Regions from separate parts of the Halanaerobium sp. ST460_2HS_T2 genome, predicted to be linked through region 1. Evidence: riboswitches for the same ligand, from Rfam matches in the RefSeq annotation. Region 1 holds a riboswitch; the other holds the start of a gene.
What was found. Region 1 has a riboswitch for FMN ahead of DFR80_RS01490 (ECF transporter S component). Riboswitches for the same ligand answer to the same signal wherever they lie in the genome.
Positions count from the first base shown of each region.

Region 1 (12,236 bases):
CATTCGATATCGTATAAGTGGTTGGGTATAATTATAGAGATTTGTTAGGTAATAGCCTTCTTCCGCAGTTTCAATATAATTAGCATCATCAAAAATATATAAATGATTAAACTCCTCTTTTTTTACTCCGATCACCAGGGACTCCGAAGCAGCATAATGATTAACAAGAGAGGTATTCCAGGTCTTTTTAATAAATTTCCTGGTTTCTGCTGTCAGCGGTTCACCCCCGCAGATTACCACTTCTGGTGATATATCTATTTTGCCAGCTCTCTGCATTTCAGCCAGGACCCTGATCCCGAAAGGATAGCCTGTAAGATTATGAGGGCGGCATTCATTTAACCTTTGGCAATAATCTTCTAAAGGATGATTAATATTAATTATCAGATATTTTTTATAGAAGTATTCTTCCAGGGAATTAATAGGGCTTAAAAAAAGGCTGACCCCGGCATAATGACCATCTGCTGCTCCAATAAAAGCATATCTTTTTCTCTTAAGACCAAAATTAGTAAATAATCTCAGGGAAAGAGCCTTGATAAAATCCCACTCCTTTGAATTATAAAGAAAATATCCAATTCTGCCTGAAGAACCAGAGCTATGAATAACGTGATATTTATTATTTAACTTGCTAACGGGAGAAGGATAATTTTCAAGAAAAGAAGCAATCTTATCACAGCTAATATTTTTATCAGTTACTAATCTTTCATAGTTTTCCATCATTATATTTTTATCAAGAGCAGGAAGATCTGAATGTTTAATCTCTGGCAGGTCTTTTTCCTTAATCCCGTGGGCTGAATAAAAATCACGGTAAAAAGGAGAATTATTATAAGCATAATACAGCAGCTTTCTAAATTTATTCTCTCTCAGTTTTAATATTTCACTTCGACTTTTATTTAAATTTTTATCCAGCTTATATTTATAATACAGGATTCTTGGTATACTCATAATTTTCTCTCCTTAGTTAAAGCTTTTCTGCAGCTTCATATTCTGCACCAAAAGTTTCAACTGCTACTGATTCCATTATCTGATCTTCCCGCGGCATATCTCTGGCTCCAGTTTCTACCTCAGCTATCTGATCAACAATATCCATACCTTCTATAACAACCTCACCAAAAGCAGCGTATTTACCATCCAGATGAGGTGCATTCCTGTGAACTATAAAAAACTGGGAACCAGCAGAATCAGGATGAGCACTCCTAGCCATTGAAATTACTCCTTTTTTGTGGCTCAAGTCATTATCATAGCCATTCTCGGAAAACTCACCTTTAATTGAATAACCAGGGTCTCCCATACCAGTACCATCAGGACAGCCCCCCTGAATCATAAAACCTTTAATTACTCGATGAAACTTAAGGCCATCATAATATCCGGCTTCTACTAATTCTATAAAATTCCTAACAGTATTTGGAGCTATTTCAGGATATAATTCTACCCTGATTTCTTCCCCACTTTCCATTGTTATGGTTATTTCTGGGTTTTTTTCCATTTAAAACACCTCTTATTTATATTTCTAGCCCTTATACCGCTTCTATTATATACAAATTGAACATAAAATTAAAGTTGTTATTTAAATAAAATATTATTAAAAGTTACTAAATAACTCCCCTATAACTTTTCTTCAAGACTCATTCAATCATAAAAATTTCAAAATTGACAAGCAAAAGCAAAAGATTATATAATTAACTTAAATAATTTGAATTTTCTAGTGAGAAGGGAGAAGAGATAGTAATGAAAAAGACTTTATTAACTGTACTATATTTTAGTATTATTTTCTTATTTATTTTAACAAATTTTGCAGGGGCGCAGGAATACAAAATCGGGATTTCTCAGTTTGTTGAACATCCATCCCTGGATTTAGCCAGAGAGGGATTTGTTGATCAACTGGCAGAAGAAGGTTTTGTAGAGGGGGAAAATCTTCAAATCGATTTACAGAATGCTCAGGCAGATTTTTCAACTGCTCAAACTATTGCCCAGAGATTCAACCAGAATAAACTGGATTTAGTACTGGCTATAGCCACCCCCTCAGCTCAGACTGCTGCCAATGTGATATCTGAGACTCCGGTTTTAATTACAGCTGTTACAGATCCTGTGGAGGCAGGTGTAGTCAACAGTATGGAAGCACCTGGTGGAAATGTAACTGGAACTACGGATATGAATCCAGTAGCCAAACAGCTGGAATTAATTAAACAATTTTTACCGGAATTAAATACTCTCGGAATTTTATATAACCCAGGAGAGGTTAATTCTGTTGTCCAGGTTGATTTAGCTAAAGAGAAAGCTAAAGAAATGGGAGTATCTGTCGAGGAAGGAACAGTTAGCAACAGCAGTGAAGTAAGCCTGGCAGTATCCTCTCTGGTTGGAAGTGTTGATGCAATCTATGTTCCAACTGATAATATAATAGTTTCTGCAATGCCAACTGTACTGCAGACAGCATATAATAATCAGATTCCAGTCTTTGCTTCCGAAAACAATTCGGTTGAACAGGGTGCTATTGCGACTCTTGGAATAGACTATTATCAGCTAGGAAGACAGACAGGTTCCATGGCTGCCAGAATTTTAAATGGTGCTGCTCCCGCAGAAATGGCAGTTGAATCTTCTGAAGAATTAAAGCTTTATATTAATCAAAAATCAGCCTCAGAAATTGGCTTAGAAATTCCAGCAGACTTATTAGAATCTGCAGATACTATTTTTTAAGAATAATTGAAGATAATTTTACAAAAAAATAAGTATCCAAAAAAAAGGCCAGGCTATATAGCCTGGCTTTAATATTCTAAAAAATGGTGGTGGGAGACAGAATCGAACTGTCGACACGTGGATTTTCAATCCACTGCTCTACCGACTGAGCTATCCCACCCAATATGTAATTTTAAAATAAAAATGGTTGCGGGGACCGGATTCGAACCGATGGCCTCCAGGTTATGAGCCTGACGAGCTACCAGACTGCTCTACCCCGCGCTATTAAATGGTGAGCCATGGAGGATTCGAACCTCCGACAACCTGATTAAAAGTCAGGTGCTCTGCCAACTGAGCTAATGGCCCATTTCTCTTGCGACGCTTTTTATAATATCAATAATAAATAGAGTTGTCAAGAAAAAAAGCAAAAAAAAAATAAAAAGGCAGGCAATTAAGGCCTGCCCATAGAATTTAATTTTATTTTTATGGTAAATAGTTCTTTGGATTTAAAGGTTCTTCATTTCTCAAAACACCAAAATGAAGATGAGGACCAGTACTTAAACCACTACTTCCTGATAAAGCAATTTGTTGGCCTTTGCTTACCATTGCACCTCTGGCCACTGTCACTCTAGAATTATGACCATAAAGAGTTTCTACTCCATTTCCATGATCAATAATTACTGTATAACCAAAACCATTCATCCAACCACTATGTACAACTTCGCCAGATGCTGCTGCTCTTACACTTGTACCTCTAGGAACTGCAATATCTAAACCATTGTGGAATAATCTTGTCTTCTTAATCGGATGAGTTCTCCAACCAAAATTAGAAGTTATCCGCCCATTTACAGGCCAGATAAAAGCATTTCTACCTAATTTAAAAGGTCCTCTTGTATAATTAGTTATTACAAGCTCATCACCAGCAAAAATTCGATCTCCATTTATATTATTATTTCTACGAATTGTATCTATATCAGTACCATACATTTTAGCTATGGTACTTAGAGCATCTCCTCGCTGAACTTTATATACTATCCGATCAGAAGAAGAATTATTTTTTTTAGTTTTTGTCTCACTTTTACTGCTGTTTGAAGCTTTAAAATCTACTATTGGAAGCACCAGTTCCTGACCTATTTTTATGAAATCTGAATTTAAATTGTTGGCATTCATAATTTCTTCAACAGGCAGATTTCTGCGAGCCGCAATTGTAGAAAGGGTATCTCCCCTGCGGACAGTGTAATAAATTTGTGCTTTTTTAGTTTCTGTATTTGTAGGTTGAGTTTTTGCTTCAGCTGTTAATATATTTTCTCTAGGTATTTTTAAGTCTTGTCCGGGTTTTATTCTAGAAGAACTCATGTTATTAAACTCCATAATTTCTTCTACAGTTACATCTCTTGACCCAGCAATTCCTGACAGAGTATCTCCATTATCTACAACATAAAGCTCATAAGATACTTTCTCAGAAATCATTTTTTTCAGTAATTCAAGGGTTCTACCACCAACAATACCATCAATCTTTAAACTATTATTTTTCTGAAAAGATTTTACTGCATCTTCGGTAGTCTTTCCAAATATACCGTCAGTCGATACATTATAACCAAGGGTTTCTAAATATTTTTGGACTTCAATCACATCTCTACCCCGATCATTTAATCTAACCTGAAAAGCAGAAGCAGCGATAGTTATTGACAAAAGAAAAACTAATAAAATTATTAGTGTAGTTAAATAATTATTTTTTTCCATTTCTCCCCTCCCTTCTTTTTTGCTCTACTATATTTAATTCAAGATAAAACTCAAATTTCCTTTTTATATTTCCCTTTTTTGTTTAAATTTATAAAATTATTCTGTCTCAGGGCTTCATAAATAATAATGGAAACAGAATTCGAAAGATTTAAAGACCTTAAATTATCCTTCATTGGAATTCTAATACATTTATCAAGATTTTTTTCTAGTAACTTTTCCGGCAAACCAGCAGTTTCTTTACCAAATAAAAAATAATCATTTTCCTGATATTCAAAATCAGCATAAGATTTTGCGGCTTTAGTAGTGGCATAAAAAAAGCGCCCATCTTTGTTTACCTCAAAAAAATTATCTAAATTGTCATAATAACTGATATCTAATTTATCCCAGTAATCAAGACCAGCTCTTTTTAAATATTTATCTGATGTTGAAAAACCAAGAGGTCTAACCAGATGCAGTTTAGAATCAGTTACCGCACAGGTGCGAGCAATATTACCAGTGTTTTGTGGAATTTCAGGTTCAACAAGTACTATATTCAAAATCATCACCTAATTAATTTTTTAATTATTATGTTGAGTAAAAGTTATTTCTTCTATAAAACTCATATTGTTATTACTAACTATTAATTACTAGCTATTAAATATTAATAATCAACCCATCATAGGCTGCACTAATATTTTCAGGCAAATAATCATTTAACTTTTTATGATCCAGTCTGTGGGAGATATGAGTTAAATAACCATGTTTTAAATTCAATTTGTCAATTAACTCCACCGCCTGATCAACAGACATATGAGTTGGATGTTTTTCAAATCTCAACGCATCAACAGCAGCATATTCAATACCTTCCAGCAGTTTTAAGGAGCTGTCCGGAATCTTACTGCAGTCAGTTAAATAAGCAAAATTATTAATTCTGTAAGCAAGAATTTTATTATCACCATGATAAATCGGAACAGCTTTAACATTTAAATCCATAAACTTTATTTCTCCCTCTATCTTTTTTAAAATAACCTGGGGTACCCCTCCACCAGGGTTTTCATCTGAAAAAATATAAGGGAAAATCCTTTTAATATGATTTAAGGTTTTATGGTCACCATAAACAGGCATTTCTTTACCCTGAAACCAGTTTAAAGCTCTGATATCATCAAAGCCCATAATATGATCGGCATGAGCATGGGTCATTAAAACTGAATCAACATTTTTGATATTATTATTAATCAACTCCAGCCTCATTTCCGGTGGTGTATCTATTAACAAATTATATTCTTCACTTTTTATATGAACCGAAGTACGCATTCTTTTATTTTTCGGATTATCAGACTGACAGACCTCACAATCACAGGCAATTACAGGTACCCCGTGGGAGGTTCCTGTTCCTAAAAATGTTATCTGCAAAAAAACAACCCCTCTCATAAAAATTTTAACTTAAGAGAGGGGTATTTGTCAAACTATTGACTAATTTATTTGTTTAAGTAATCCCTTATTTCTCAGGAAATTCGCTAGTTTCTTATAAATCAAAACTGTAACAATAGAATTAATAATAGCTTTAGTTAAATTAAATGGTAAAATACCGGGTAACATCATTTTTAAAACCTGTTCTCTGGGAATTCCGTAAAATATTGGATTGAAAATTAAATTGGCAGCTGCCATCACAACTGTCATTGCTATAGAACCAATTACAAGCCCTTTAATTGCTCCTCTTTTATTATGATGTTTCTGATAAAAATATCCGGCTGTCCCTGCAAAAATTCCTGTAGCTAAAAAATGCATAAAAGCACCAAACGGACCTCCTAGACCAGTAAATACAGCCATCAAAATTGATAAGATAAAGGTTGCTCCTAGCGCTGCAGTTGGCCCAAACATAAATGAAATGATTAAAATAGGTATGTCACCTGGTTCATAAATCAAAAATGGTAAAAACATTGGAAAACGAACCAAAAGCATTAAAACTAAAGAAAAAGCTGATAAAACTGCAATCGTTGTAATTCTTTTTGTATCCATTTTTTCTCTCCTTTTTTTAATTTTTTATCTTCATATCTTTACTCAAAAAAAAATTAGCCCTTTAAACAAACAGGGCTAATTAATTATTTAATCTTCTTTATTCCGGACTTTACCGTCGGTACTGGAATTTCACCAGTTCAGCTAAAGCTCGTGGACTATACCACCGGTTTGGAATTGCTATTACGCTCACCAGACCCTGAAGATAATATTTTTTTGTCAGTATTATTATAAACAATATTTGTTTAAAAAGCAAATAATTGTCCCGGAAAGTTTATTATTAGCACTATTATAACATTCTTCAATCAACTTGCTTAATTTCTACTCCCGGGTAAAAATGCTTAATAATCTCTCTATAATCCCAGCCTGCAGCTCCCATTCCAGCCGAAGCTGACTGATCAAGACCCAGATTATGACCCCAGCCTGACCCATAAACATAAAGTTCTTTTAAATAACCGTTCTGATCATAATGACTGTCAAAATAAAAGCGACTGCTTTTTAAACCTCCAAGAACTCTCCTGATTTGAGATACACTATAATTTTTGCTTTCCTGATCACCATAAATACTTAGTGAAGTAATAGTGCCTCCCTGTGCTCTCTGATTAACTTCAATCTTTTTAATTTTATTAAGTTCACTTCTATATTCAATAACTTCTGCTGGTATTCTTAGCTGCCAGCGATAATTACTACTGCCATAATCTTTAGAATAAGATTCAGGTGTATAAAAAAGCCACTGCTGCAGTTTTACTGGTGCCAGAGGGAAATTATAGTCATTACTCTTCATCTGATTTGCCCCTCTTAAATAGGGTAAATCTGCAGACCAGATCTGATCACTTCGTTCTGTAAAACCACCACTGTTACTACTGAAAACAGCTTCTATAACCCGGCCTTCAAAGACAGCACTTTCGCCTTCAGTGGACAGAACAGCCTCTGTAGTCCGCTGGTTTTCACTCATAATTCCTTTATAGGCTGCACAGTGAACACTGGAACAGAGATCATAACCATCACTTCGATGACGCCCAAGATTACTCAGCGTATAGCTTCGAGCAGCAACAGCCTGAGCCTTTAATGATTCAATTGGCCAGCTGGCATAAATTTCTGAGGGCACAACAGAAATTAAATATGGTGTTAATTCAATTTGATTAATTAAAGTAAATTCTGTTCCTTTGCCACTAATAATCATATTACCCCTATACTGTCTGTTACCACTTCCCTGCCAAAAATAACCCTGACCATAACTTATATTATAAACATAAAAAGATGAATTCTCCTGGCTGCTGTAAATCTGATATTCAAGCTTGGAACTACCCAGCTTTACTCTATTCTCTTCAGTCCTGATAAATAATGATCCGGCATCGATTTCAAGTAAATAGTTCTTTTTTGCCTGACCTCTATAAATAATTTTACCATCATAAACAACAGAAAATGGAGCTGAGTATTGAAAAAGAAGATGTTTATTATTTTCCTGAAGTCCAATTCTCAACATCTGTGTTTTTTTCTGATTATTAATTTCTTCCACTTCTCGCCAGGAAGCCTCTAAAGCAAAAGGATTAATCTCTTCTGGTTTATCTTTTTTATCTTCATCTGGCTTTAACTGAGGATATTTGTTCTGATACTGATTTATTTTTTGATAGGCAAGATCTCTAAACCAACCATAAGAAAGAGTTCTCTGCCAGTAATTATATGCTTCAATTTCTTCTCCAGCAAGTTCAAGCATTTCAGCCATATTTTTAAATAAATAAGTCTGACTCCTGTTGGCCTGATAGGCTGCCTGATAATTTTCAAAGGCCTGCTTAAAATTATTCTGATATCTATTCAGCTCTGCACTGAGTAGATATATTTCTGACTGATTTATTTTAAGATTTGTGATTTTCATTAAATATTCTTCTGCTTTTTCAATTTTTTTTAAATCTAAATTGTTTTTTATTAAATAATAATATTTTTGAAAAAGCAAAGACTTCTGATCTATGTCCAGGTTAATTTTATTTTCCAGTATAAAAATTGATGCCAGATTATTATTTATTTCGTAAAAATTAACCGCCAGATCCAAATAGTCCTGACTTTGATTACTTAAAATAGCCAGCTGAAGCAGAGTTCTATTTTCTGCTTGAAGTTTATTCTGATCATTGTAAATAACAGCTAAATTTCTTCTGCTTTCCAGATTAAAAGGATCAAGTTCGATAATCTCCAGGTAATGATTTTCAGCAGACTGGTAATTCCCCTCATAATAAGCTTCCTTTGCTAATTTAAGTAATTCACTAATATTTCTATCTCTGCTATCCTGAGCCATAGTTAAAGATACCTTATCTTTCTCCTGATAAAAATGATCAACTACTGGAATAAATATTCCCAATAATAGAGCAGAGATTATTATTAACCTAAAAACTTTTTTCATTAAATACAACTCCTAGTTTAAAGAAGATCACTTGCAATTTCAGCAAGTTCTGATCTTTCCCCTTCTTTTAACATAACATGACCGGCAATTTTTTGATCATGAAACTTATGAGCCAGATAATTTAAACCATTTTTATGAAAATTTAAATATGGATTATCAATCTGAAATGGGTCACCTGTAAAAATTAGTTTGGATCCCTCTCCGGCTCTGGTTACAATAGTTTTAACTTCATGCAGTGATAAATTTTGAGCCTCATCAATTACTATAAACTGGTCAGGTACTGATCGACCTCTAATGTAAGTTAGCGCCTCAATTTGAATTAAATCTTTGTCCAATAATTTTTGATAAGCAAATCGAGCATCCTTATTACGGTGAACTATAAAATCTAAATTATCAAAAATAGGCTGCATCCAGGGCCCCATTTTTTCCTCAACATCCCCCGGCAAAAACCCAAGTTCCTTACCCATCGGCTGAATCGGTCTGGCTACCAACAATTTAGAAAAAGCCTGTTCGTCCACAACTTTTGAAAGTCCGGTTGCTATAGCCAATAATGTTTTTCCAGTACCAGCCTTACCCGACAGAGTCACCAGCTTAATTTGATCATCAAGCAGCAGTTCAAAAGCCAGCTGCTGTTCTCTATTTCTGGCTCTTATTTTTGCAGGCTGACTCTTATTATAGCGAAGAGTAACCAAATTTTCACCATCAAATCTGGCAAGAGCAGTGTTTTTATTCCTATCATCAGCTGTTAGCTGCACAAATTCATTTGGATAAAGCGAATCATTAAGCTGATTTAATTCGGATGGAGAAATTTTTTCCTCCTGAAAAAACTTATCAATCAAAGAGGAACTACAGTTAATTTCTTTAAATCCAGAATAGATTTCTTCTTCTTTCAGTTTGGTAGAACTATGCTCCTCTGCTTTTACCCCATAAGCATCACAGATTAAACGCAAATTAATATCATCAGAAACCATTACTACCTTTTTTTCTGAATTTTCCTCTTGCAAATGGATAGCTGTCGAAATAATTCTATTGTCCATTTTGCTGGAACTTAAACCTTCTGGCAGTTCAAGGCCCCCGTTAATTACTATTTTAACAGTTCCTCCAGAATCCAGCTCTACACCATCATGTAAGTTGCCTCTGCTTCTCAATTCCTCCAAAATTCTTGAACTTTCACGTGCATTGAAACCTAAATCTGAACTTTTAGTCTTTAAATTATCAATTTCCTCTAAAACAGCCAGTGGTATAATAACATCATTATCCTCAAAACTATAAATAGCACGAGGGTCATTTAAAAGTACATTTGTGTCCAGAACAAATATTTTTTTCATTTTTGTTTCCCCCTCCAGTTTCTATTTTTTTTACTGAGCTACTGATTTTAATTTTAAAATCTGTTACCAGGGTGTTAAACCATTGTCCTGTTCATATTTGCTAGTCTTTTTAGAATTTTATCATCTCCCTTTAATTTAAGTTAAAGATGAAACTAATTATTATAATAAGAACAGATTCCAGAAGCAAAACAGTTTTCACAATCCGGATTTTGAGCTTTACAAACAGCACGACCGTGATCAATTAGCCAGTGATGAAAATCAATCCAGTATTTTTTAGGAATTAAATCTGTTAATTCTTCTTCTGTACGTTTAACATTTTCCCCACTGCTTAAACCAAGCCGGGCAGAAACTCTAAAAACATGTGTATCAACGGGAAACGCAGCTTTAAAAAAGGCATTTGCCAGAACTACATTCGCTGTTTTACGTCCAACCCCACTTAATTGCATGAGTTCTTTTCGCGTTTTGGGAACTTCTCCTTCGAAATCATTAAGTAAAATTTTACAGGTTTTTAAAATATATTTCGCCTTATTTCTAAAAAGTCCAATACTGTTTATTTTATTTTCTAATTCCTTCTGACTTAGCTGCAGCATAGATCCAGGTGTATTGTATTTTTCAAAAAGATCTTCAGTAACTTTATTGACCTGAATATCTGTTGTCTGAGCTGATAGAATCGTTGCAATTAGAAGTTCAAATGGAGTGCTAAAATTTAAAGCTGTACCTGGTTCCGGATAGTGCTTTGAGAATAACTCAATCAGCTTTTCTACTTTTTCTTCTTTATTTAATTTTTCAGTCAATTTATTACCTCCTACAATAATATTGCTTAATACTATTTTACTTCATTCAGTCTAAAAAATAAAGTTAAATTAAGAAATATTACTAATAAAAACTACTATCTGGACATTATTTTAAAAAAATGATAGTATAATTAAAGATAGAATATAATAATTTGAGGTGTTATAAAAATGAAATATAATTTTGGCATAGATATCGATGGAGTTCTGACTGATGAAGGACCCGATCATAACAGCATCTGGCAGCAAAAAATGAATGAATTTTTTGATCGGGAAATCACTTTAAAGGAATATACCTATGATCTTCGCGAAGCTTTTGCAATCAATGATCAGGAATTAAATGAATTTATTCAGGAAAAAATTGAAGAGATTTATATTAACGTAAAAGCTGTCGCCAGAGCAAGAGAAATACTTAAAGAGCTTTATGTCAAAGGACATCGGCTAATTTTAATAACAGCCAGAAGTGAGGAACACCGTTCTATAACAGAAAGCTGGTTAAAAGAAAACAATATCCCTTATCACGAACTACACCATGAGGACCAAAAAGCACCTCTGGCTGTAGAAAAAGATATCTCTCTATTTATAGATGACAAAAAAGAAAATGCTCTGGAAATTGCAGCCAGAAATATCCCGGTAATTCTAGTCAGTAAATATCATAATCATGATTTTGAAGGTAATGAACAGATAACAAAGGTTAAAGACTGGGATGAAATAAAAGCTAATCTTGATTTATTCTTCTCTAAAAACACTCATACCGGTAAACTCTCTTAAAATCGAAGTAAAAGGAACCTCATTATCAGGTATAGCTTTAAAATTACTCAAAATTTCGAGCAGCCGCTGTGCCTGGTAATAGTTTTTGTTTGTTTTATCAATCTGTTTTAAGAGTGGCTCAACATAATTTTTAAGTACTGAAAGTTCATAAATTAGAGCTGAGTTAAACATTACATCAGCATTTTCCTGAAAAGGAAAGATATTTTTTTCTTCTCCCCGACGCACGCTCTTCCATAAATTTAGCGTTTCAGAAGCCGCCAGGCCGCGATACTGATTATCTCTAACAATTCTGCGAATTAGCCGGGTATCAGTTGTTGGAATTCTGTTGTGACAGTCAATATTAAGCTGAGTTAAGGCACTAATATATATTTTGAATTTCAAATCCTGAGGTATAACCTCTGTCATCTTATCATTTAAACCATGAATTCCTTCAATTAATATTGGCTGATCATCACCAAGCTTGAGAAATTTACCACTCTTTTCCCGAATACCTTTTTCAAAATTAAACCTGGGAAGTTCAACTGTTTCTCCCTGAATTAATTT
Region 1 is NZ_QPJF01000002.1:1,947-14,182, forward strand. It holds gene DFR80_RS01445 (phenylacetate--CoA ligase family protein) at 1-942, opposite strand, end outside; gene DFR80_RS01450 (peptidylprolyl isomerase) at 959-1,483, opposite strand; gene DFR80_RS01455 (ABC transporter substrate-binding protein) at 1,726-2,691, shown strand; tRNA gene DFR80_RS01460 (tRNA-Phe) at 2,776-2,851, opposite strand; tRNA gene DFR80_RS01465 (tRNA-Met) at 2,876-2,952, opposite strand; tRNA gene DFR80_RS01470 (tRNA-Lys) at 2,961-3,036, opposite strand; gene DFR80_RS01475 (LysM peptidoglycan-binding domain-containing protein) at 3,154-4,413, opposite strand; gene trmL (tRNA (uridine(34)/cytosine(34)/5-carboxymethylaminomethyluridine(34)-2'-O)-methyltransferase TrmL) at 4,464-4,955, opposite strand; gene DFR80_RS01485 (MBL fold metallo-hydrolase) at 5,047-5,805, opposite strand; gene DFR80_RS01490 (ECF transporter S component) at 5,866-6,411, opposite strand; FMN riboswitch at 6,498-6,619, opposite strand; gene DFR80_RS01495 (SpoIID/LytB domain-containing protein) at 6,710-8,803, opposite strand; gene DFR80_RS01500 (PhoH family protein) at 8,821-10,131, opposite strand; gene nth (endonuclease III) at 10,284-10,925, opposite strand; gene DFR80_RS01510 (hypothetical protein) at 11,094-11,693, shown strand; gene DFR80_RS01515 (nucleoside kinase) at 11,652-12,236, opposite strand, start outside.

Region 2 (12,236 bases), on a different contig from region 1:
ATGGTTCAATCGGGGGTAAAATTAGACCTGGAGAAATTATCTACCACATATTAAAGTTTATCTTTTCGTTAAAAAGTCTTAAAATTTTCTGGCATTTATATCAATCAAATTCTAAGAAAGGGTGATTTTGATGCAAAGTACTGAAAAAGTTATGGAAAAAATGTATGATAAACTTGATAATTTTTTGAAGACTGAAACAGTTGTTGGAGAAATAATTGAGGTAGGAGAAGTAAAGTTAATTCCAATAATAACTGCTTCCTTTGGTCTTGGTGGAGGTATTGGGGAAGAAGATAAATCGGGCGGCGGTGGAGGTGGAGTTGGCTGTAAGATTTCGCCTGATGCAATCCTGGTTATTAGAGGCAGTGAAGTAGAAATGATGCCCGTAAAAAATAAAAATTCACTTGATAAATTAATAGAAAAAGTTCCTTCCTTAATTGAAAAAATTGAAGCAGCTAAAGAGAAAAAAGAAAGCACAAAGGAAGAAGCTGAAAAAGATGAATAATTTATAAAATATAATTATTCTAACTGTATTAAACTGTATTAAAGTCCTGAGTTAATTAACTCAGGACTTTAAAATACTTAATAATTTAAATTTTTAATGACATTATCCGACTCTGCTGCCAGAGCATCCATTTCCGCTTTAGTTAAATCAAAATCTGATGCTTCAGCATTTTCTCGGGCCTGCTTTTCAGTTTTTGCTCCAACTAAGGCTGTAGTTATTCCAGCTCTATTAATTGCCCAGTTAATTGCTACCTGAGCAGGAGATTGATTGTGAGCAGCAGCAATTTCTTCAAGTAAACTGATTAAACTTCGAGTCTGAGGCCAGTTTTCTTCTCTAAAAAAGGGATAAAATCCAGCTCTGTTATCTTTTTCATCTTCAAACTCCGGTCTTTCTTGATATTTTCCGCTTAATATACCGCCCCCAAGAGTTCCATAACTCAAGGAACCAAAATTATTTTCAACTAAATAGGGTAATATCTCTGCTTCAACATCCCTTTTTAAAAGCGAGTACTGTGGCTGCAGTGATATTATATCAGTCATTTCAGAAATATCTTCAATCAATTCTATTCCAAAATTACAGACACCCAGATACTTAAATTTACCTTCCTTTTTTAACTTTAAAAGTTCTTCAACACTTTCTTCTAAAGGAGTATCTGGATCCGGCCAGTGAATCTGATAAAGATCAATCTGTTCAACATTTAATCTTGTCAATGAAGCTTCCATTTCTTTTCTGATTCTTTTTGGACTTAAATCTCTAACATATTTTGAGCCATCACGATGAGTTCCGCACTTTGTGGCAATAACTACTTTATCTCTTATTCCCTCAATTGCTCTCCCAACAACTTTTTCAGCGTGTCCTGCCCCATAAGCTGGAGCAGTATCAATCAAAGTAATTCCCGCTTCCACAGCAGCTCGGATGGCTTTAATCGACTGCTGATCTTCAACTTTACCAAATGTGTCATTACCATAAGCCCAGGTTCCCAGACCAACTGCAGAAACTTTCAAATTAGAGTTTCCAAGATATCTGTATTTCATTATTTACCTCCTCTTAAAATCTTGATTACAAGCTATTAAATTTTAAACTAATAAATAATTGACTTTTAAAGACATTATTTTAAAGTTTCAGCATTCACACTGCTGTAATTATCCAAAAATACCTTTAGTTTTTCTAAAATATAATCCAGACTTTCTTTTTTATCACATTCAACATTTAAAACTAAAACCGGATCATGCAGTGACATTCTCAATAAAAACCAGTCATTATCACCACAGTTTACTCTAACCCCCTGATAGTTTTTAGGTGCGATTACCCAGTTATCTATATCCTGAATGTAATCTTTTAAATCTCTAAGAATCTGCTGTCCATATTCCTTAAAATCATCAAGTTGGATTGTCATTCTATATTCCTCTTTAATTTCTGCTTCACTAAGCTCTGAAATAAGATCCCCGATCTTTCTGCTTTCTTCCGCTTTTAAATTAGCCATTTTAATCAGAACTTTTGCTACCAGATAGGCACCATCATCAAGAAAATAATTTTCTTTAAAAGCTGCATGACCGGAAGTTTCTATAGCAAGTGGTGCCTTAATACCTTCACTTTCCAGCCTTTTGGCTTCATTAATCACATTTTTATATCCCCTCTTAAAGCGGTGGTGAACTCCTCCCAGCTTATTTTCAATAAAATCTTTAAGACCAACTGAAGTTACAGAGTCGGTAACAATAGTTGCACCTGGATTTTTTTCTAAAACTATAGCTGCAGCCAGTGCTATTAATTTATTCCGGTTGATTTCCTGACCACTGCTGTCTACTACCGCTGCTCTATCAACATCAGTATCAAAAATAATTCCTAAATCAGCTTCATTTGCAAGCACAGTCTGCTGAATTGAATGCATTGCCTCTTTATCTTCAGGATTAGGCGCATGATTAGGAAAATTACCATCAGGTTCCAAAAATTTACTACCTTCAGTATCCGCACCCAGACTTTTAAGAATTTTGTCAGTAAAAAATCCACCCGAACCATTTCCTGCATCCACTACAATTTTAAAATCAGCAAGGGGTTGTTTTTGGTCAACCTTCGGGCTTAGATTTTTGCGAATAATACTTTTTATATGTTCAGCATAATCAGATATTAAATCAATTTCATTTATTTCTTCAGGATTTGTAGCTTTACTGTTTAAAAATTCACTTTCTCTCTCAGCTGCCAGGTTAAGAATTTCAATAACATTTTCTTTTTCCAACCCTCCCTTACGAGTAAAAAACTTAAATCCATTTTTATCATAGGGCAAATGGCTGGCTGTAATCATTATTGCTCCATCATACTGATGACCTTCTAATAAAGTTGACATAAACATTGCAGGAGTAGAAGCCAAACCGGTACTATAAACTCTGGCTCCCGCCAATTCCATCCCACAGGCAAGAGCATCTTTAAGCTTTTCGGCACTCAACCTGGAGTCATGACCGATTGCTACTTTAAGCTTCTGCTGTTTTTGATCTAAATTATCTTTAAGCCAGCTGACAAAAGAAAATCCTATTCCCACTGCCACCTCTGCAGTTAAATTAGCTTCTTCATTTTCGGTCGCAATTGCCTTACCTCTTACATCAGTACCACTAAGTAATTTTTTCCAGTTAATATTTGACATTATAATCACTCCAGTTTAATTTTTTTTCTTTTCTTGATTGTCAGATCAACTTATTTGTTAACTACCTATCTGCTCTTAAAAAGTCTGCAAAAGAGAAAAATTAACGATCAAAAAGTTCGCGATATCTGATATTCACTCAAGGGTCTATTTAAAAGGAAACCCTGTAAATAATCACAATTATGGTCTTCTAAATAATGAAGTTGTTCTACAGTTTCCACACCTTCCGCAATAACCCTGATTCCCCACTGATGAGCCATCTCAATTATTGGAGGGACCATCATCTTCTCACTTTCCTGGGTTTGAGAAATTAAATCGATAAATACCTTGTCAATCTTTAAAATATCAAGTGGAATATGCTGCAAATAACTCAAAGAAGCATAGCCAGTTCCAAAATCATCCATTGCAATACTAATTCCCAGTTCTTTTAATTTATATAAAACATCAATTACATATTCCTGATCAGAAATAAAAAGTGATTCGGTTATTTCAAATTCAAGTTTAAATCCTTCAATTTTTTCCTGACTTATAATTTCTGTAATCTGCTCGATAAAATGAGGATCTGTTAGCTGAACAACAGAAATATTGATTGAGAGAACCGGTTCATCTTTAAATCTACCATTGAGAGATCTAAATTTATTAATGGAAGTTTTTATGACCCATTCTCCAATCTCTTTAATCAAACCTGTTTTTTCGGCAATCGGAATAAAACGTCCTGGACTAATTGTCCCCTGTTCTGGAGAATGCCATCTGATTAATGTTTCAAAACCTCTCAACTTTTCTCCATCGATTTGATACTGAGGTTGAAATAATAAATGAAATTCTTCATCTTTAATTGCTTTTTTAAGAGAATCTTCCATCTGTACTCCGGCTACAACGTCTTTTTCCATATTTCTGGCAAAAAACTCGATTTCTTTATCAATACTAGTTTTAGCCTTATAGATAGCTATATCAGCACTTCTAATAATTTCTTTACTGTTTTTGCCATCTTTAGGATAAGATGAAACACCAAAATTACTGTTTAAAGTAATTTCTCTACCTTCACATCTGTATGGTCTTTCAAGTTCTCTTTTTATTTTTCTAATATATCTTTTTAAATTTTTTTCGGACAATTCTCGCTGAACAATTACAGCAAATTCGTCTCCACCCAGTCGAGCTGGAAGATCATTTTCATCCAGACACTTTTGAAGTCTAAAAGCTATTTCCTGTAAAATATAATCTCCAGTTTCATAACCCCAGGAATCATTAATTTTTTTAAAGTTTTTAAAATCCACAAATATTAATTTATAATTAATTTTTTCAGTTTCTGACATAGAAGAAAGATAGTCAAGTCTTTCAATTAGCATTTCTCTATTAGCTATTTCTGTTAAATTATCATAATAAGCCATATATTGCAGCTTTTTCTTTTCTTTTTTTAACTGGTTGACTCTTAAATTTATTTCCTGCTGATAATCAAAAATCAAATACATAATAATCAGGATTGTCAAATACCCGATCAGAGCTGGTAAAAGAAAGATTGATTTTTTAATAATCATTACTGTGGCAAAGGAAAAAACAGAAAAAACATTTAAAATCAGTGCAGAAATAAAACCTCCCGCAGCAAAATTAAAGGTTAAATAAAGTAATATAATTATTTGTAGCTGGACAATTATTCCCCGCAGTGTATCTGCAGAAAGTGCAAAATTGTTTAAATTTATAGAATTACTGAGTATTAAAAAAATTGCAAAGAAAATATATAAAACATTTAAAATGATTAGGAGTTTATCATTTATATAATTATTGATTTTTATCTCTTTGATTTCATCTTTTAAAAAACTCCACAAAGATCTTTTTGTCATCTTCTAACCTACCTTTATTATTAATATTATACATGTTATAGTATATCGAATCCTGCTCTTTAAATCAATAAAAATTAATCATAAAATTTTTCCAATAAAAAAATCCCCTTTAGAAAAATATTACAACTAAATTCTAAAGAGGATAAAACTAAAAATATTATATTACAAACTTTTTCAGTCTATAAATTTAACAAATTACAGGATATTAATCAATTTCCTTAAATAAATTAACCATTTCGATCAAAGAAACTGCTGCATCATAACCTTTATTGCCGGCTTTCGTACCTGCTCGAGAAATCGCCTGCTCAATTGTATCTGTTGTCAGCACACCAAAAATCACCGGTTTTTCTGTATCCAGTCCCGCCTTAGCAACTCCTTTTGCAACCTCTGCTGCTACATAATCAAAATGAGGAGTTTCACCTCTAATAACTGCTCCCAGTGCAATTACCCCGTCATAATCTTTTCGGGCAGCTAACTTCTTTGCAGTCAGAGGGATTTCAAATGCTCCTGGAACCCAGGCTACATCAATATGATTTTCATCAATTCCATGTCTTTTTAAAGCATCAACTGCCCCTTCAAGCAATTTACCGGAAATAAATTCATTAAATCTGCCAACAACAATTGCTGTTTTCATTCCCTGCGCATTTAATTTTCCTTCAAATTTTTTCATATTTTATCATTCTCCTTTTGTGAATAGTTTCTTCTAAATTGGTAAAATAATTACCTATAAATCCAGAAGGTGACCCATCTTATCTTTTTTTACCTTAAGATAAAACTCGTTTTCTTGGTTAGGATCAATTTCTAATGGTACTCTCTCAGTTACTTTGAGACCATAACCTTCAAGCCCCACAATTTTAGTTGGATTATTTGTCAGCAGACGGATAGTTGAAAGTCCCAGTTCAGAAAGAATCTGAGCTCCGATACCATAATCTCTTAAATCCGGGTCAAAGCCGAGAGCCACATTGGCTTCTACAGTATCCATCCCCTGATCTTGAAGTTGATAGGCTTTAATTTTATTGGCAAGTCCAATACCGCGTCCTTCCTGCCTCATATATAATACAACTCCTCTACCTTCCGTTTCAATTAACTTTAAGGCTGCTGCCAGCTGTTCACCACAGTCGCACCTTCTGGAAGCAAAGATATCTCCTGTAATACACTGAGAATGTACTCGAACCAGAACATTTTTTTTATTTCTTATATCACCTTTAATAATTGCAATATGCTCTTTATCATCAACTCTGGTAGTAAATACTTTGATTCTGAATTCACCAAAGTCTGTGGGCAGTTTGGCTTCAGCGGCCATTTCAATTAGCTTATCTTTTTCTTTTCTATATTTAATTAAGTCTTCAATGGAAATTAACTTTAAATTATGTTTTTTAGCAAATTTCTTTAGATAAGGCAGACGCCCCATCTCTCCATCTTCCTTGATAATCTCACAGATTACACCTGCAGGCTTTAACCCTGCCAGTCTGGCCAGATCAACTGCTGCTTCAGTGTGACCGGCTCTTCTTAAAACTCCGCCTTTTTTAGCAATTAAGGGGAACACATGGCCCGGACGCATAAAATCATCTGCTTTTACACTGGATCTGACAAGCTGCTGAATTGTATGGGCTCTTTCCTGAGGTGAAATGCCTGTTGTAACATCTTTATGATCAACAGAAACTGTAAAAGCAGTACCGTGTGTTTCGGTATTATTTTCTACCATCATTGGTAAACCAAGGCTATCAACTGTCTCTTTTTCCAATGGAGTACAGACTAAGCCCCTGGCTTCTTTGATCATAAAATTAATGGCCTCTTTATCAACTTTCTCTGCTGCCATTAATAAATCACCCTCATTTTCTCGGTCTTCATCGTCAACTACCACTACCATTTTACCAGCCTTAATATCTTCTACTGCAGCCTCTATTTTATCCATTTCAATTCTCCTTTCGGACAAATATTTGCTTTTATTATTTCTATGCTTTTACTATTTCTATAAAGATTAATTGTTTTATTGATAATTTTAAAAATTAGAAAAAACCATTTTCAGCTAAGAATTCTGCTGATATTTTTGACTTTTCATCTTTTTGATTGCTGATATTTCCAAGCAATTTATAAACATATTTTCCCAGCATATCTGTTTCAATATTGACACTGTCACCTGGATCCAGCTGAGAGAGATTTGTCTGAGACCAACTTTCCGGGATTAGCGAAATTTTTAAAATACCACTTTTGATCTCCATCACTGTCAGACTGACTCCATTTATAGCCACAGAACCTTTATCTACAATAAATTTTTCAAGCTGCTCATTAACTTGCAGATTGATAATTTTTGCATTAGCTTCACTTTTTATTGATCTGACAGCAGCAGTACTGTCGACATGACCGGTAACAAAATGACCACCAATAAAGTCATCCGGTTTTAAAGATTGTTCTAAATTTACAGCTTCAGACTGTTTTAAATCACCTAAATTAGTAGCCTTAAGAGTCTCCGGCATAACATCCGCTCTAAAATAATCCTGACCAAAATCAACAACTGTCAGGCAGACACCATTAACAGCAATGCTATCCCCTTTTTTAATATTATTTAAAACTTTATCTGCCTTAATTTCCAGCTGATAGCTGCCACTGCCTTTAAATCTGCGCAAAAAATATCCTTTTTCCTGAATGATTCCAGTAAACAATAGTTACACCTCCCGTTAAATGAGATTAACCATAATTAGTTTTCCTTCTGATCGTGCATCTTTTCGGCTATAAATAATAGATTATCTCCCAAATTTTTCTGTTCAATTATCTTAAGCTCTACTGCATCTGCCATCATTTTTGGGCCACTGCCCCAAAAGGCAGCAATTCCATCACTGCCTCCATAAATTTTGGGAGCAATAAAATAATAAAATTTATCCACCAGCTTTTCTTTTAGAAAAGTATGACTCAATCTGGCTCCTCCTTCAACTAAAATACTGCTAATATTATGGTCATGCAGAGTTTGCAAGAGATCTTTGAGTCTAAAATAATTATCAGCTCCGGTTTTAAAACTCATTACCTGGACTTTCTCTTTTTGGGCTAAAATTTCTTTTTTTTCAAGAGCCTCGACAGCTCTGGCAGGAGGAAAATTTTCGGCACAGATAATTAAAGTATCTGCTCTAGATTTCTGGTTGATAACTCGGGCATCCATTGGAATATCAAGCATTGGATCCAGGATTATTCTAAGTGGATCAATTCCATTCTTTGCCTCCAGTCTGGCAGTTAAAGAAGGATTATCAGCCAGAACTGTCCCAATTCCAACCATAATTGCATCGACTCGATGCCTTAGTCGGTGACCTTCCAGTCTGGCTCTGGAATTAGTGATCCATTTGGAATCTCCAGTACTGCTTGCTATATAACCATCAAGAGTCTGAGCTTTTTTTAAATAAACAAAAGGATAGTCACTTTGAATATATTTCAAAAAACTTTCATTTAGTCTTTGAGCTTTCTCTTCTAATAGTCCTACTTCAACTTTAATTCCTGCTTCTCTTAACATTTTTATTCCTCTACCAGCAACTTCAGGATTGGGATCAATCATGGCAATTACAGCCCTTTTTATCCCTGAATCAATAAGCTTTTGAGCACAGGGAGGTGTTTTACCGTAATGACTGCAGGGTTCCAGAGTGACATAGATATCTGCTCCGGCTGCTGCACCTCCTGCAGCTTGAAGTGCATAAACTTCAGCATGAGGACCACCATATTTATGATGAAAACCCTCACCAATAATTTCTCCATTTTTAACCACAACAGCACCTACCATAGGATTGGGCGAAGTGCTACCCTCTCCCTGCCGGGCAAGATTTAAAGCTCTTGCCATGTATTTTTGATCATCAATCGAAAAATCTTGCATTTTATACCTCCAGTCTTCTAAAATTTTTTCATTTCAGTAGTTATTATTAATCTTTTCTTTCTAATAAACATCCTTTAAAAAAGAAAAAGTCCCTCCAGTACTGGAAGGACTTAATAATCAAAAATACCTAAACTAAATTTATCAAAATATAATTTTGCCCACTAATGAACAAATTTGCCCATTATTAAACAAAATAAATTAGATTAATAAATTTATAATCTAACTCCCTTCCAGACTTTACTGTCGGTTCTGCATTTCATCAGATCAATCCCAAATGGACTTGTGGACTTTTACCACCGGTAGGGAATTTCACCCATCCTCGTTAGTTATATTCAATTTTCTATTTATATTTTAGCATTTTAAAGTTGAGTTGTAAAGTTAAACTTTATTCAAACTTCAAATTATCCAGGCTTCCCCAGCTTTCAATATAATAATAACCTTCATCATCCTGTTTAAAACTATCTCCATATAAAAGTTGGGCAAAAAGCAGTAACTGTTCTACAGATTGATTTTTGGACTTGAATTTAAGCAGCGAATTACTAATATATGGAATTTCATTATTCAAATTAAATTCAGCATTTAAATCGGCATCAATTAAATTTGATTTTAAGTTTAATTGACTTTTACCCTGAGGATGACTGTAATTCTGTTGATAATTCAGGGAATCAATATTGAGCTGAAATTGTTTGTTCTGAGCTAAAATACCAAAACTGCTTTCATTAACTCTTTGACTTAAATTTTCCTGCAGACCCAGCTTAAAATCACTCAAATCAAAATCCAGATCAAATTTCTGGAACTGATAACTGCTGTTTTTAGAGTTTAAATACATTTCAAAATCAGAATCTAGATTTAGCTCCGTAAACGAAAATTTATTAAAAAAATCATTTTTAGAAATATTTAAAAACTCGCCATTTAGAGCAAGACTATAATTGCTTTTTAATTCCTGGAGGACAATTTTTTCTGCTTTATCACTGTAAATAACAATTTCCTCAAAATCAGCTGCTGTTTTATTTGAAGTATCTTCTGCTCTTTGATTTTTACTGTCTTCTGCCTTGGTTTCAAGATTGGTGGCACCAGTATCATTTAGTCTTCTTTCGATAACAGTCTCAAAATTAAGCTCATAATCAATAAACTCATTTTTAAGCATAAAATCATTTATCAGCAGCCTATTGTTCTGACTCTGATAATCTGCTGCAAAAGCAAAATTGTTAAAAGTAGAAATTTGTTCCCAGTTGTTTTTATCAATTCCATAACTACGATAAAAAGGATAATCATAATTTAATTCTTCACTTAAAACTGTCAACTTATGATCATTTTTTATAAGTTCCAGCGGTTTTTTTAAATCTTCAGAGTTAAACCCCCCCTGATAGCTGAGTTCAGTATTAAAAAAGTCAAAGTGGTTATTCCGCTGTAGGTCATAAAAACTAAACTTATCTATGTCAGCTTTAATATCTTTTTTTGTCAAAAATTCTCTTTCTTTTATATAATTAAATATTTGCTGCCAGCTAAATTCTATTTTTGCTCCGTTAATTTCATAGCTTTGCTCATTATTTTTTAATAAACTCAGAGTATCAATATCCACCCTTCTTAAAAGAGGATTAGATTTAATACTTAAGTAGCGGAGCTGATAGTTATTTTCTGCAGCAATCTCTTCAATCTCATTCTCCAAATCACTGGTCAGTCTGTGACCTAAAAAATAATTTAAAGAAAATACTCCTGCCGCAATTAAAAGTAGTAATAAAAGATAAACCGAGGCCTTTTTCAGGAATTTTTTCATATTTTGCCCCTTTCTTTAAATTCTTATAATATTTTTACGAAAATTCTATTAATATTATAACATAAACTTAAGTAAATAAAAATCTCCTCAGACATTAATTTGCAGCTAAGGAGTTTTATATTATTCACTTAAAAATCTATTCATTACTTCCTGCATATAATTAATTGTATTATTCAAACGCTCTTTTTCCTTCTCTGGAAGCTCAACATTTAAATCACCTGTGCTTTTTTTATAGGAAATTTTTTCAAACTCACTTTCTTCTTCTGGACCAGCTGGAACTCTAATAAAAAGCTGATCTTTATAAATGATCTGAGGTATCTCATGTAAAAAAAACAGCGGATTTTCAATTTCTTTTAAAAGAGATACTCCTAAAAAACCTTCTGGTTTTTCCTGATAACCCATGATGTCAAGAATTGTAGGTGCAATATCAGTATGAGTGCCGCTTTTTTTGATTACTTCTGGTTCAATATCCTGATGGTAAATAAAAAGTGGTATCTGCTCAGGTTCTTTAATGTTTCTGTTGTTTGCAAAATTGTCACCAGATTTATACTCCTCTCGATTAATGTCAGCTATATGATCAGAATAAATAACAAAGAGGGTGTCCTCCATCATTGAATTTGCTTTAATTTTTTTAAAAAACATCTCCAGTGAATGATCAACAAAATGCATGGAATTAAAATAATCTCTGACTATTGTGGTTTCAATATCTGAGAACTCTTTTACTTTATATTCTTCTGGATAAAAAGTAAAGGGGGTATGACTGGTCACCGTAATAAAAACTGATAAAAATGGTTCTTTTGCCTGGTCTAGATAATCAATTGACTGGTCAAAAAGATCATAATCATTAATTCCTAAATAGGTATCTTCACCAATGACAGCCTCACTAACAGAAAAATCTTCTCGACTGTAAAAACGGTCAAAACCCATTTCTAAATATCCCTTATCCCGGTAGAAAAAACCTTCTTTATTCCCGTGAAAAGCATAGGTGTTATAACCATCCTGCCGAAGAACATTAACTATCGTATTAAATTCACGCATGTCATTACTTCTAAAAGTATAATTTCTATTAATTGGGTAAAGTGAGGTAAAAAAAGAAAATTCGGCATCAAAACTTCCATTAATATGATGTGCATAAATATCAGAAAAATATTTAGACTTATCTTTTAACTTATTTAAAAAGGGAGTTACTTCCTGACCATTGTATTTATAATCAATAAGTTTAGCGTCCAGTGATTCCAGCTGAATAATAATTACATTTTTAATATTATCCAGCTCTGCTTCACTGCTTAATTCCTTTTCTGTTTCCACTTTTCTCAGATCAATTTCCAGATCTTTATTAGAGATTTCTCTGGACCGCTGACTCTTATGTTTCAGTTCCTGATATTCTGCCAGATAAAGAGGAATAATTCCATAGACATTAACAAAAGCAGGCGTACTGTGATTAAAAAGTTCCATTAAACTGTCAGCTGGAAATAAACTATAGCTGTAGATAAGCTGAGTAAAAAAAAGTATTATTATTAAAAGTACTAAAATAAAATTATTCTTTAGTAAATTTTTTCTGCTAAATTCTGATTTTTTTAAAATTGGAGTTTCGGCTTTTGATTTTACAGTTAAATATATTAAAATTGGGATAT
Region 2 is NZ_QPJF01000018.1:34,978-47,213, forward strand. It holds gene DFR80_RS09665 (hypothetical protein) at 1-125, shown strand, start outside; gene DFR80_RS09670 (GerW family sporulation protein) at 131-502, shown strand; gene DFR80_RS09675 (aldo/keto reductase) at 580-1,536, opposite strand; gene DFR80_RS09680 (phosphomannomutase/phosphoglucomutase) at 1,611-3,137, opposite strand; gene DFR80_RS09685 (bifunctional diguanylate cyclase/phosphodiesterase) at 3,245-4,972, opposite strand; gene ribE (6,7-dimethyl-8-ribityllumazine synthase) at 5,178-5,642, opposite strand; gene DFR80_RS09695 (bifunctional 3,4-dihydroxy-2-butanone-4-phosphate synthase/GTP cyclohydrolase II) at 5,697-6,887, opposite strand; gene ribE (riboflavin synthase) at 6,982-7,635, opposite strand; gene ribD (bifunctional diaminohydroxyphosphoribosylaminopyrimidine deaminase/5-amino-6-(5-phosphoribosylamino)uracil reductase RibD) at 7,671-8,825, opposite strand; FMN riboswitch at 9,040-9,156, opposite strand; gene DFR80_RS09710 (hypothetical protein) at 9,211-10,602, opposite strand; gene DFR80_RS09715 (LTA synthase family protein) at 10,723-12,236, opposite strand, start outside.
Region 2: another riboswitch for FMN. It lies ahead of ribD (bifunctional diaminohydroxyphosphoribosylaminopyrimidine deaminase/5-amino-6-(5-phosphoribosylamino)uracil reductase RibD); the one in region 1 lies ahead of DFR80_RS01490 (ECF transporter S component).